One region of the Castellaniella sp. FW104-7C03 genome, then DNA from elsewhere that is predicted to be linked to it. Evidence: predicted binding sites of a transcription regulator. Region 1 holds the regulator's gene; the other holds the start of a gene.

The links. The regulator FliA, encoded in region 1, starts transcription of late flagellar genes. The targets are predictions, from matches to a motif close to CTAAAGTTTNNNNNNNNNNNGCCGNTA.
Region 2: ABS758_RS02735 (flagellin N-terminal helical domain-containing protein) is a predicted target of FliA. The motif match lies at 3,110-3,136, and genes of this name have one in related genera.

Annotation. Positions count from the first base shown of each region.
Region 1 is NZ_JBELOK010000011.1:40,068-46,015, forward strand. It holds gene ABS758_RS13045 (sulfurtransferase TusA family protein) at 1-240, opposite strand, end outside; gene alaS (alanine--tRNA ligase) at 240-2,864, opposite strand; gene ABS758_RS13055 (hemerythrin domain-containing protein) at 2,934-3,362, opposite strand; gene ABS758_RS13060 (RNA polymerase sigma factor FliA) at 3,500-4,255, opposite strand; gene ABS758_RS13065 (flagellar protein FlaG) at 4,429-4,830, shown strand; gene fliD (flagellar filament capping protein FliD) at 4,911-5,948, shown strand, end outside.
Region 2 is NZ_JBELOK010000002.1:169,422-175,369, reverse strand. It holds gene ABS758_RS02745 (glycosyltransferase) at 1-1,035, shown strand, start outside; gene ABS758_RS02740 (glycosyltransferase family 9 protein) at 1,051-1,980, opposite strand; gene ABS758_RS02735 (flagellin N-terminal helical domain-containing protein) at 2,171-3,028, opposite strand; gene ABS758_RS02730 (TRAP transporter permease) at 3,157-5,025, opposite strand; gene ABS758_RS02725 (TAXI family TRAP transporter solute-binding subunit) at 5,030-5,948, opposite strand, start outside.

The DNA of each region.
Region 1 (5,948 bases):
CTGCACATAGTGCAGCATGACGGTGTCATCCTGAGCAACCTGAGCCAGCAACGGGTTGCCTGTTTGCTGGCAAAACGCCTGGAAATCCCGGGCAGCATGAGGGTCGGTGGTAAGTACCGCCAACACTTGTCCGCTGGATAAATGTGCCAGCGCCTTTTTGGTGCGCAGGATGGGCAGGGGACAATTGAGCCCCTTGGCATCCACCTGCTGATCAGGCACTGGCAAAGATGTATCAGACATTACGCGGCCTGCAAACGGGAAGCCAGCCACGTTGCCACGCCGGCAACCGCAGCATCCAGTGCGGGCACATCCGTACCCCCACCCATGGCCATATCAGGCCGCCCGCCACCTTTGCCACCCACCTGCTTGGCAACTGCGCCCACCAGATCACCGGCCTTGACACGAGAAGTGAGCTCGGGGCTGACGCCTGCCACCAGGCTGATTTTGTCGTCGGTGACTGCCGCCAGCAAAATCACGGCATTGGAAAGCCGGGACTTGAGCTGATCAACCATGCTGCGCAAGGCCTTGGGATCCACACCATTGAGACGGGTAGCCAGCAATTTGACCCCGGCGACGTCTACCGCCTGGCCTGCCAGATCGGCACCTGCTGCGGATGCCAGCTTATCCTGAAGACGCTCGAGCTCGCGCTCGAGGTGACGGGATTGCTGCTGCAAGGCCTGGATACGCTCGGGCACCGCGCTGGTTTGGGTTTTAAGCAGGCTGGCTGCGTGGCTTAGCACATCTTGCGTATCTTGCACCCAGGCCAGCGCATTGCGGCCGGTGATCGCCTCGACCCGGCGAATCCCCGCCGCCACCCCGCTTTCAGAGGTGATCTTGAACAGGCCAATATCACCAGTGCGTGAAACATGGGTACCCCCGCAAAGCTCGCGAGAAAACCCAATATCCAGTACGCGAACGACATCACCGTATTTTTCACCAAAAAGCGCCATAGCGCCGGCAGCGACGGCTTCGTCGTAGCCCAGCAAACGCGTTTGTACTGCCTGATTGGCCAGAACCTGCGTATTGACGATGGCTTCTACTTGGGCGATTTCGTCGGTGCTCAGTGGCGCATCGTGGGCGAAGTCGAAACGGGTTTTGTCTGGATCCACCAAAGAACCCCGCTGCTGGACGTGCTCACCCAGCACCTGACGCAAGGCCTTGTGCATCAAGTGTGTGGCGGAGTGGTTGCGCATGGTGTCGGCACGGCGCTGGCCATCTACCTGTGTTTGCACGACATCCCCCACGGACAGTGTCCCTTCGAGGACGGTGCCATGGTGACCAAACACAGTACTTTGGATTTTTTGTGTATCTGCGACCTGAAAACGGGCCGCCGCGTTGTGCATGACGCCAGTATCACCCACCTGGCCACCCGACTCGGCATAAAACGGTGTGGCATCCAGCACCACTACGGCATCCTGCCCCTGGGCAATCGAATCGACCAAGGTGCCATCAATATATAAACCAGTGATGGTGGCCTGGCCTTCGAGGTGCTCGTAGCCATCAAAGCGGGTATCCACGCCATCGTAGCTGAGGTCGGTCGCAGCCTTGAACTTGCCTGCGGCACGAGCCTGCTCGCGCTGGTGCGCCATGGCGGTTTCGAAGCCGTCAAGATCCACCTGAATTTTGCGCTCGCGGCAGATATCGGCAGTGAGATCCACCGGAAAACCGTAGGTGTCGTACAAGGTGAACAGCGTTTGACCATCCAGTGCCTGCCCCGGGGGCAGGGCTGAAAGCGCAGACTCGAGAATCCGCATGCCGTTCTCGAGGGTTTCGCCAAAACGTTCTTCTTCCTGGCGCAGCACTTGCTCGACGCGTGCCTGCTGGGCGGAGAGCTCTGGATAAGCAGCACCCATTTGCTCGACCAGATCGGCTACCAGCCGGTGGAAAAACACCCCTTTTTGCCCCAGCTTGTGACCATGACGCAAGGCACGACGGATGATGCGGCGCAGCACGTAGCCTCGCCCCTCGTTGCCCGGAATCACACCATCCACCACCAAAAAGCTGCAGGCACGGATGTGATCGGCAATCACCTTGAGCGAATTGTCGGCAAGATCGCTGGTGCCGGTTTCACGGGCGGCGGCGCGAATCAGGTGCTGAAACAAATCGATGTCGTAGTTGGAATGGACGTGTTGCAGCACCGCTGCAATGCGCTCGAGCCCCATGCCGGTATCTACACAAGGCTTGGGTAGCGGGTGCATGGTGCCCTGGGCGTCACGCTCGAACTGCATGAACACCAGGTTCCAGATTTCGATGTAACGATCACCGTCTTCTTCGGGAGAGCCCGGCGGGCCGCCCCAGATATCGTCGCCATGGTCGTAAAAGATCTCGGAGCACGGCCCACAGGGGCCGGTATCGGCCATCTGCCAGAAATTATCCGAGGCATAGCGCGCGCCTTTGTTGTCGCCAATGCGAATAATGCGCTCGGGGGGAACCCCCACCTGCTGGGCCCAGATATCATAGGCTTCGTCGTCTTCGTGGTAGACAGTGACCCAGAGCTTTTCTTTGGGCAAACCATAGACGTCGGTAAGCAGCGACCATGCGTACCGGATCGCATCCTGCTTGAAATAATCGCCAAAGCTGAAATTGCCCAACATCTCGAAAAAAGTATGGTGACGGGCGGTATACCCGACATTTTCGAGATCGTTGTGCTTGCCACCCGCCCGAACGCAGCGTTGGGCGGTGGTTGCACGATGGTAGGGCCGACTGTCTTTGCCGGTAAAGACGTCCTTGAACTGCACCATACCTGCATTGGTAAACAGCAAGGTTGGGTCGTTGGCCGGCACCAGGGGCGAGGACGGTACGACCTGATGCCCCTTGGATTCAAAAAAGGACAGGAACTTCTGACGGATTTCGGAGGTTTTCATTCGTTAGGCCGCAAGGGGAAACTAGCCGGCCATTATAGAATGGCTTTCCGGGAAACGCTGCGGCAATGCTTATGCGTAGCTATGTTCTTCCATCGCCTCGATTGCTGGATAGAACTCACGGTTTTCGCGCACCATCCGTGTATGGATGTTTTTAAGGACAACATTGGCCTCAGCCTTGAACTCTTCAGGCTTTTTGCTCAGCAGCGTGGCATTGCTCCAGCGACGCGCAAAATTGATGAATGCATTGGCAATGCCCGGCATGTCATTTTGATAGGTGCGGCTCATGTTGGCCATGGCAACGTCGCCGCTACGCTCCAGGGACGGATACAAAATACGGTCTTCGATCGCCAGATGCTGTGTGATCACCTGTGACAGCGCCTTGAGCTCGTGTGCAATATCCACGGCATACTCAGCCACCCCCTGATGTGACAGCTTGCGCAGTACGGCAATACCGCTGAGGATTTCGACGTGATGGCTTTTGAAACGATCAATATTCATGGAAGAACTTCCTTCTGGACGGCTAAGTGTGACTGCTTATTTCATAAGATGTATTTTATATAAATCTTTTGCAGCGCACAAGATAGTCAGTGGCAGAATTCAGGTTTTAATGCTGTCTTTAGCGGTCAGGCATAGTTTCAAAGCAGATTTTCGAGGTCATCCCCGCCGGATTCGGGCTCCCAGGAGTGGCTGGACAGCCAGGCGCGAATCCGAGCAACCGCCTGAGAACGCAACTGCGAGACCCGCCCCTCGGTAACCTGGAGCACTGCTGCAATCTCTTTTTGATTAAGGTCTTGTTCAAATTGCAGCGACAACAGTAATTGCTCGCGTTCTGGCAGGTTTTCGATGGCCGACACCAAGGCACCACGCAGGCCCTCACGCACCAGCCAATGAAGCGGATTGGTATCCGATGCACCGTGCCCGGCCGTATTGATTGCGGCGTCTGTATCCATGCCCTCACGGTGCTGAACGAGGTCTTCGATCATCAACACCTGCATGCCCCGGGCGTCTTCCAGCAGAGCCTGGTAGGCGGCCAAGGTAATGCCCATATGATCAGCGATCTCAGTTTCTGTGGGCGCGCGCAGCAACTGGTGATGCAGTACGTGGATGGCTTCTTCGATGGTTCTGGCCTTGGTGCGCACACTGCGGGGCAGCCAGTCCTGGCTGCGCAACTCGTCCAGCATGGCCCCCCGGATGCGGGTGATCGCATAGGTTTCAAACTGGGCATCCGCCTGTTGCTGGTAACGACGCACGGCATCCAGCAGCCCCATCATGCCTGCTTGCATCAGATCATCAAGCTCTACGTTGGCAGGCAAACGCCCGACAAGCGACAAAGCCTGCCGGCGCACAAGCGGTGCATATTGGGCGATCAGCTGATCCTCAGAGACAGACATCGCGCGTGTAAGGGGCCGTACTCATAATTAATGTAAGTATGCACCAAGTTGGCGCCCTAAACTTTTCGACCATCCTGCCGTTATGCCCTTTGAGAAAGCCTATTCAACTAGCCCCGGGGCCACATAGGGGTATTTGCCTGGTTCAAGTAGACATCTTCCGTAAAGGAACGCACATGATCAATTCCATCGGCAGTCAGTTAACCCCCGCCAGCCTGGGCCTGGCACCTGTGGCCCCCAACCAGATTGCCGGCAAGCCAGCGGTCACCCCCGCTGCCGCCCCCGACAATACCCAATCGTCATCCGGCCACACCAATCAGCAGGATGCCGCGCTAAAAGGCAATCCGCCCGCGCCGCCTTCTTCGCTCGAAAAAGCGCTGGAAGTCGTAAACGACAGCCTCACGGCGTGGTCTACCGGCATGCGTTTTGACGTAGACAAAGATACCCAGCAGTTGGTGATCTCCATCATCGACAGCGCCAGCGGCGACGTCATCAAAAAAATTCCCTCCGAAGCCATGTTGCGCATTGCAAAAATGATTGTGCAACTGCAGGGCTCCGGGGTAGACACCAAAGCCTGAACAAAAACTGAATCTCACCCTTGTCGCTGGTTTTGCCCAGAGCCGAACCAGCGCATAATGGATAAAACGGAGTACTTACCATGGCAACTGTTTCCTCTCTCGGCTTGTCCGGGCTGCCACTTACCGACCTGCTTAACAACCTGCAAAAAAACGAAAACCAGGTGCTGGCGGTTATCAGCGACCGCAAGGCCGTTGCGCAGGCCAGGCTCACAGCCTATGGCAAGCTCAAGGATGCCATCGCGTCGTTTCAAAAATCAGCTGAAACCGTTGGCAAAACTGATACGTTTGGTGCAATCGCTGCCAAATCCAGTTCTGAAGCCATCTCAGTCAGCAGCACCAACAAGGCCATTGCAGGGCAGTATTCCATCCAGGTGTCCCAACTGGCTACCTCCCAAACACTGGTTTTTGCAGGCCAAGCCGATCGCACCAGCGCCATTGGTACGGACGGCACCTTGTCGATCACTCTGCAAGACGGCACCACCAAGTCACTGGATCTCACCGGCCAGGACACCTCGCTCAACGGCCTGGCAAATGCCATCAACAACGATAAAGACATCGGCGTCAACGCCACCGTCATCAACGACGGCAGCGGCACCCCTTATCGCCTGTTACTGACCAGTCGCGAAACCGGTGCGCAAAACGCGGTCAGCAACATCTCGGTTGCCAACAACGCCACCCTCGATAGCTTCCTGCAGTACGCCGGTACCGATGCAGCCAATGTCACCCAGGGCCAGGCGGCCCAGGATGCCCTGCTGAACATCAATGGCGTAGACATCACCAGCGCCACCAACACCGTCGAAAACGTGATCGACGGCGTCACCCTGACACTCAATCAAACCACGACAACCGCAGCCACGGTCTCACTGTCAAAAGACGATTCTGTTGCCAAAAAGGCCATACAGGATTTCGTCAGCTCGTATAACAGCCTGTTGGGTACACTCAAGTCGCTCACGTCCTATAACGTTGATAGCCAGACTTCATCGGCACTGACCGGCGACTCCGTCGCGCGTTCAGTGCAAACCCGCATGCGGGATGCCATTTTGGGCGGCTTTGACGCCTCCCAGGGCACCAACCTGTCTCAGATCGGCATCACCACCGACCCCAAAACCGGCGAGCTC
Region 2 (5,948 bases), on a different contig from region 1:
GCATCTCGTATCCAGGACCCTTTGCCGGGTAGGCCTTTACCTGTGGTATTGGCGGCGCACGCTGATTGGCAAGGATGTGGTTACTACCGGATTCTGCAACCTTTTAAGGCAATGGATGCAGAGCTGCGTTTGGAGGGCGGGTTAAAACATCGTGATTTTCACTTCACTGATGTGGCTCGTGTGCAGCCTGATGTGATTGTGTTGCAAGGGGGCTGGCTTAACAAAGACATTCTTTCTCAAATTCGTCGTTATCGAGAAATTACAGGCGCTAAGGTAGTGATGGATTTTGATGACTATCTGCCCAATATTCCAACACGTAGCATCCATCGTAAGGATCTACCTCAGAGCGTTATCAAATATATGCGCCGTGCGATTGAAAAAGTGGATTGGTTAGTGGTTTCTACGCCAGTGCTAGCTCAGGAATATGCTAATTATCACCATGATATCCGTGTGGCCTTAAATGGCTTGCCTGTGGATCCGTGGCGTAATCTTGTTAGCCAACGCCGGGTTGGCCGTAAATTTCGTGTCGGTTGGGCCGGTGGAACTAGCCATACGGGCGATTTAGCAGAGATTCGTTCTGTCGTCCAAGACTTGAAAGATGAGGTTGAATGGGTCTTTATGGGGATGAAGCCTGAGGGCGTTCCCTGTGAATATCATAAAGGTGTGACATTTCATGAGTATCCAGAGAAGCTGGCCAAGCTTAATTTAGATTTGGCTGTGGTTCCGCTAGAGATAAATCAGTTTAATCGCTGTAAGAGTAATCTTCGCCTGCTGGAATTAGGTGCATGTGGGGTACCGATTATTGCTACGGACATTGAGCCATATCGTGTAGATTTACCTGTGACTCTTGTCTCTAACCGTCACCAGGACTGGGTTAAGGCGATTCGTGCCCATCTGGCAGACCCCGATGAATTAGGGCGTAAAGGAGACGCCTTGCGTGACGCGATTCGACAAAATTGGATGATGGAGGGAGAGTTTCTCGATCAATGGGCACGCGCCTGGGGGATAGCGCCCGAATTCGCCCAAGCAGAATAAAGCTAAAATACAGCCCTATCCAGCCAGGATGTGACGGGCCCGATCCATCACGTCCTGCGCTGGTACGTCCATGCAAGCATAGTTTCGGCCTGCGGGGCAGCCGCGCTGGCAGCAGTATTGGCAATCTACAACTCGATCCATGGTGTATTCTGCCCCCAGGATGGCAGGATGCATGGCACCAGGTAGCATCAAGGATGGGCAGCCAACCAGTTTGGCCAGCCATTGAGTGGATGTTGCTACGGTAACCAACAGATTGGTTGTTGCAAGCCGAGCTAAGGTGGTCTGCATAGGTAGGCTGCCGTCAAATCCAGACCAGACGTAGTAGCCGGCTTCTTGCAGCAAACATGTTAGAGTATCTGCCTGCTTATAGCGCTTGATAGCGGTGCTGCCTCGAAATGACACCGCAATAATTGGGCGTCCAGCAGCAGTTTCTTTAAATACAGTATCGGGTTCAGTGGGTAGGCTGATTGTAATGTTTTTTCCTAGGCCGCAGCAGTGGATCAGATAGTATTCTGGGTAGTTGGCATGGGATTGTGGCTGTAGCCACCAGGGGCTTAACCAGTCCATCATGTTGGGATATGTACTGGCCATAAAGGCAGTGCTAAAGTAATTATCTGATAGTTGCCCTGTTTGCTGCGCAGCAAAAAACTCGCTGGTAGGGCGATCCAGGTGGTTGCCTTCTACATTAAGCCCAATATCCATCAAAACCTGCGCCAGAAAGCACGGCATAAACCAGGTATCTAGACAAATAATCCGGTCGTAGCCACGTGAAGAGATGACCTGGGCTATGTTCAGAAAGCTTTGAGTGGCGGGGATCAGGTCGCGAGGCCATTGCTCTTGTGTGATACCCAGGATATCGCCAATATCCGGACATAGCGACATAAGCTCGATACCTGCTCCATAGGTCAGCACGTCAATCGTAGAACTGGGTTCTTGCTCGTGCACTAATCGGACGGCGGGAATCAGGATAGAAGCAACATCCCCCAGCCCCGCAAGGCGGGTAATCAGGACTTTTTGGCTCATGATAGGGTTAGTGTGAGATGCACGGTGTGCGCTTCAAAAAAAACCGCCGGAAAGAATCCGGCGGTTTTGGTGCGATAGGCAGTATAAACCTGCCTGGGCACAGTGCTGCAAATTAACGCAACAAGGACAACATGGTTTGCGGTACCTGATTTGCCTGGGCCAGCACGGCAGTACCAGCCTGTTGCAGGATTTGGGCACGTGTCATGTTGGACACTTCCACCGCGTAGTCGGCGTCTTCGATGCGCGAACGCGAGGCCGACAGGTTGGTGATGGTGTTATTCAGATTGGAAATTGTGGATTCGAAGCGGTTCTGGATTGCGCCCAGGTCGCTACGCATGGAGTCGACTTTGGCAATAGCTGCGTCGATTTCCCCCAGAGCGCCGGAGGCGAGGGTGTCAGCACCACCAGAAACGACGGTGATACTCAGACCGCCGGAGGCAGTGATGGAGGAAGCACCGCTCAGCAGATTGGTGAGCGTAGCATCTGTAACCTTGACGTTAATGGTTTCGTTGTCGTTGGCGCCGACTTGGATGTTGATGCCGCCAGACGTGGAACCATCCAGGACTTTGGTACCGTTGAACTGTGTCTGCTCTGCGACGCGCGTGATTTCGGCCAAGCGTTGCTTGACTTCGGCGTTGATCGAGGTTAAATCCTCGTCCGAGTTTGTGCCATTGTAGGCTTGAACCGCCAGTTGACGAATGCGTTGCAGGTTGTTGTTGACTTCGTTCAGGGAGCCTTCTGCCGTCTGGGAAATAGAGATGCCGTCGTTGGCGTTACGGGCAGCTTGCGTCAGGCCATTGATGTTGGCGGTGAAGCGGTTGGCGATGGCTTGACCAGCAGCATCATCCTTGGCACTGTTGATGCGCAGGCCCGAGGACAGGCGTTGGATCGCGGAACCCAGGGCGGATTGGGATTTGTTCAGATTGTTCTGGGAGACCAGAGCAAGGTAGTTGGTATTGATAACAGCCATGAGAGACTCCTAAGTTGTTTGGCGGAGATCCGCCCTTGTTGCCCAGGATGACAAACCAAGTGACCTCCTGTTCTGTCCCATTAACGGATTGTCTGTCGGAAACTTTAGGGTGTTATGGCAAAGTTTTTTTACAAGACGGCAACCCCGTACCGCACCCACATCCACCCAAAGCACATCACCAGCCCCATCGCTCCGGCCAGCAGGCGCATCCCCACACCGCGCCCCGAGATAAACGCGTACGACAGCCCCCACAGCCCTACGCCAATGCGCACAAAGGCAAACAGGGCGGGGATGGGGTGGCTGGCCAGCTGAATCACCTGCGGGTTGGCAATCATCGCTAGGGGGATGATGTACAGGCCAATACCCAGACGCATGGCTGAGGCGGCTACCTTCAGCCAGTTTTCGCCCACGATGCCGGCGGTGATGAACACTGTGCCGCACACGGGGGGCGTGATGGTGGAGAGCAGCGCAAACCAGAAGACAAACAGATGGGCTAGCAGCAGATCGATACCCAGGCTGCTCAGTGCCGGGCCGGCGACGGCCACGCAGATGACGTAGGCGGCAGTGGTGGGTACTTCCATACCCAGCAGCAGGCAGGCCAGGGCGGTAAGCAGCAGGGCGGGCCACAGGCTGGATTGCGCCACGGCCAAAATCACGGAGGTGACCTTGATGCCCAGGCCGGTCATGCCCAGCACGCCGATGATGATCGAGGCGCAGATGATGATGGCGGCAATCATCGAGATCTGTTTGCCGGCGATGATGGCCGCCTGGGACAGGCGCTGGGCAAACAGGCGTGGCGAGAACTCGAACCGGATATTGGTAAACAGCAGTGCCGCGCCCACCAAAATGGCGATGCACGCCGCGTATTGCGGGGTGACGCGGGCGATAAACATCTGCTGCATCAGCACGCCAAAGGGCACCAAAAAGAACATCATGGTCAGCAGCACGTCCCGGCCACGGGGATGGTCTTCCTGATCCAACGCCCGCAGGCCGTAGCGGCGGGCAAACAGATCGATACCGATCCAGACGGCCAGAAAGTACAGGATTGCGGGCAGCAGGGCCGCGCCCATGATCTGGGTGTAGGGGGTGCCGGTAAGCTCTACCATCACAAAGGCGCCCGCGCCCATCAGCGGCGGCATGATTTGCCCGCCCGATGAGGCCACGGCCTCGACGGCGCCGGCCAGTGCCTTGGGGTAGCCCAGGCGCACCATGGTGGGCATGGTCACAGAGCCGATGGATGCCGCATTGGCCGAGGCTGAGCCCGAGATCGAGCCAAACAGGGCCGAGGCCAGCACGGCCACCTTGCCGGCTCCGCCTCGCAGGCGGCCGGCCGCGGCGATGGCAATATTAAGAAAGCCCTGGCCGGCTTCGCCCACGTTAAGCACGGCGCCCATGATCACAAAAATGGCCACCACGTTAACGGATACGCCCGTCAGCGAGCCCCACACGCCGCCTTCGGTGATGGTGAGGGTACCCAGGGTGCTGGCAAAGGGCACTGTTGGGTGGCCAAACTGGCCAGGGATGTGTTCGCCAAAAAAGGCGTACAGCAGGCAGATCAGTGCCACCATCGGCAGGGGCCAGCCGATGGCGCGGCGAGCCATCTCCAGCGTTACCGCCAGCAAGGCCAGGCCAATGGCCATTTGCAGGGGGTTCTCTAAAAACCCGTACTGGTTGCCCAGCGCATCGGCGTTGATCACCGTATACGCGCAGCAGGCCATCCCAATCACCATCAGCACCGTGCCCGAGATCCGCTGGCTGCGGGTATGCGCCGGAAACAAGAACAGCCAGGGCAGGGCCAGCGCCATATGCAAGGGGCGGGCCACCAGGGCCGGCACCAGGCCGCTGAAAATCAGCCCCAGGTGAAACACCATGGACAGCAACCCCAGCGCAATCCATACATAGGGTGCGCGGGTGTCGATTGTGGCAGGTGTCGGGTGGTTGTCGGGGCTGGCAGAAGTGCTGGCGGTGCTTGCCATGGTGCTGATGGTGGTGCTCATGGGATTAACGCATGGCCTCGGGGATGGTGACACCGGCCTCTTCGTAGTAGCGGATGGCACCGGGGTGCAGTTTGACGCCGGCACTCATGATCATTTCGGGCTCTACCGCTTTCCACCAGGGGGCGGTTTTGCTCAGAGCAGCCTTTTGCGCCCAGAAGGTTTTTGTCAGCAGATAGGCGGTGTCGTCGCTCATGTCGGTGGTGGCAAAGGCGTCCACTGGCAAAAAGGTGGTGGCCACGTCTTTGTCTACGCCGGCATAGGTGCCTGCGGGGATGATCTGTTTGGCACGCCCGGTTTTGGCGATTTGCTCGTCAGTCATGGACACCAGTGCCACTTGCGTGCTGGCCGCGGCCTGCACCAGGTTGGGGGCGGGGAATGATCCGGCTGTCACAAAGCCGTCGATCTGGCCGTTTTGCAGGGCTTCGGCAGCATTGCCCAGTTCTGCCGAGGCAATTTTCACTTTGCCGTCCAGGCCAAACAATTTCAGGTATTTGGCACCCTCGTTGGCGCCAAACGTGCCTTTGCCCAGCAGGATGGTCTTGCCGGCCAGGTCGTCAAAGGTATCCACCTGTTTGTCGCTGTGCACCACAAAGTGCATGGTTAACGAGGGGATGGGAAACAGCGCGCGGATCTTTGCAAAGCTTTCTTTGGGCCGGTTTTTAAAGGGGCCGGTGCCTGCCTGGGCGCTTTTAACCAGAGAAGGGGGGGTGGTAAACACGTAATTGCCCGAGCGCACGGCCGCTTCCATCACGTTTTGCACCGAGCCCTGGCTTTCTTCTACCGTCAAAATGGTTTGCCCGTCAGTGCCCTGTTTGATGGCGCTGGCCAGCTCTACCCCCATTTGGTAGTACGAGGTGCCCGTCTTGGCGGATTTATAGGTAACGCGTTCTTCGGCATGGCTTGCGCCAAGCAGGCCAATGCAG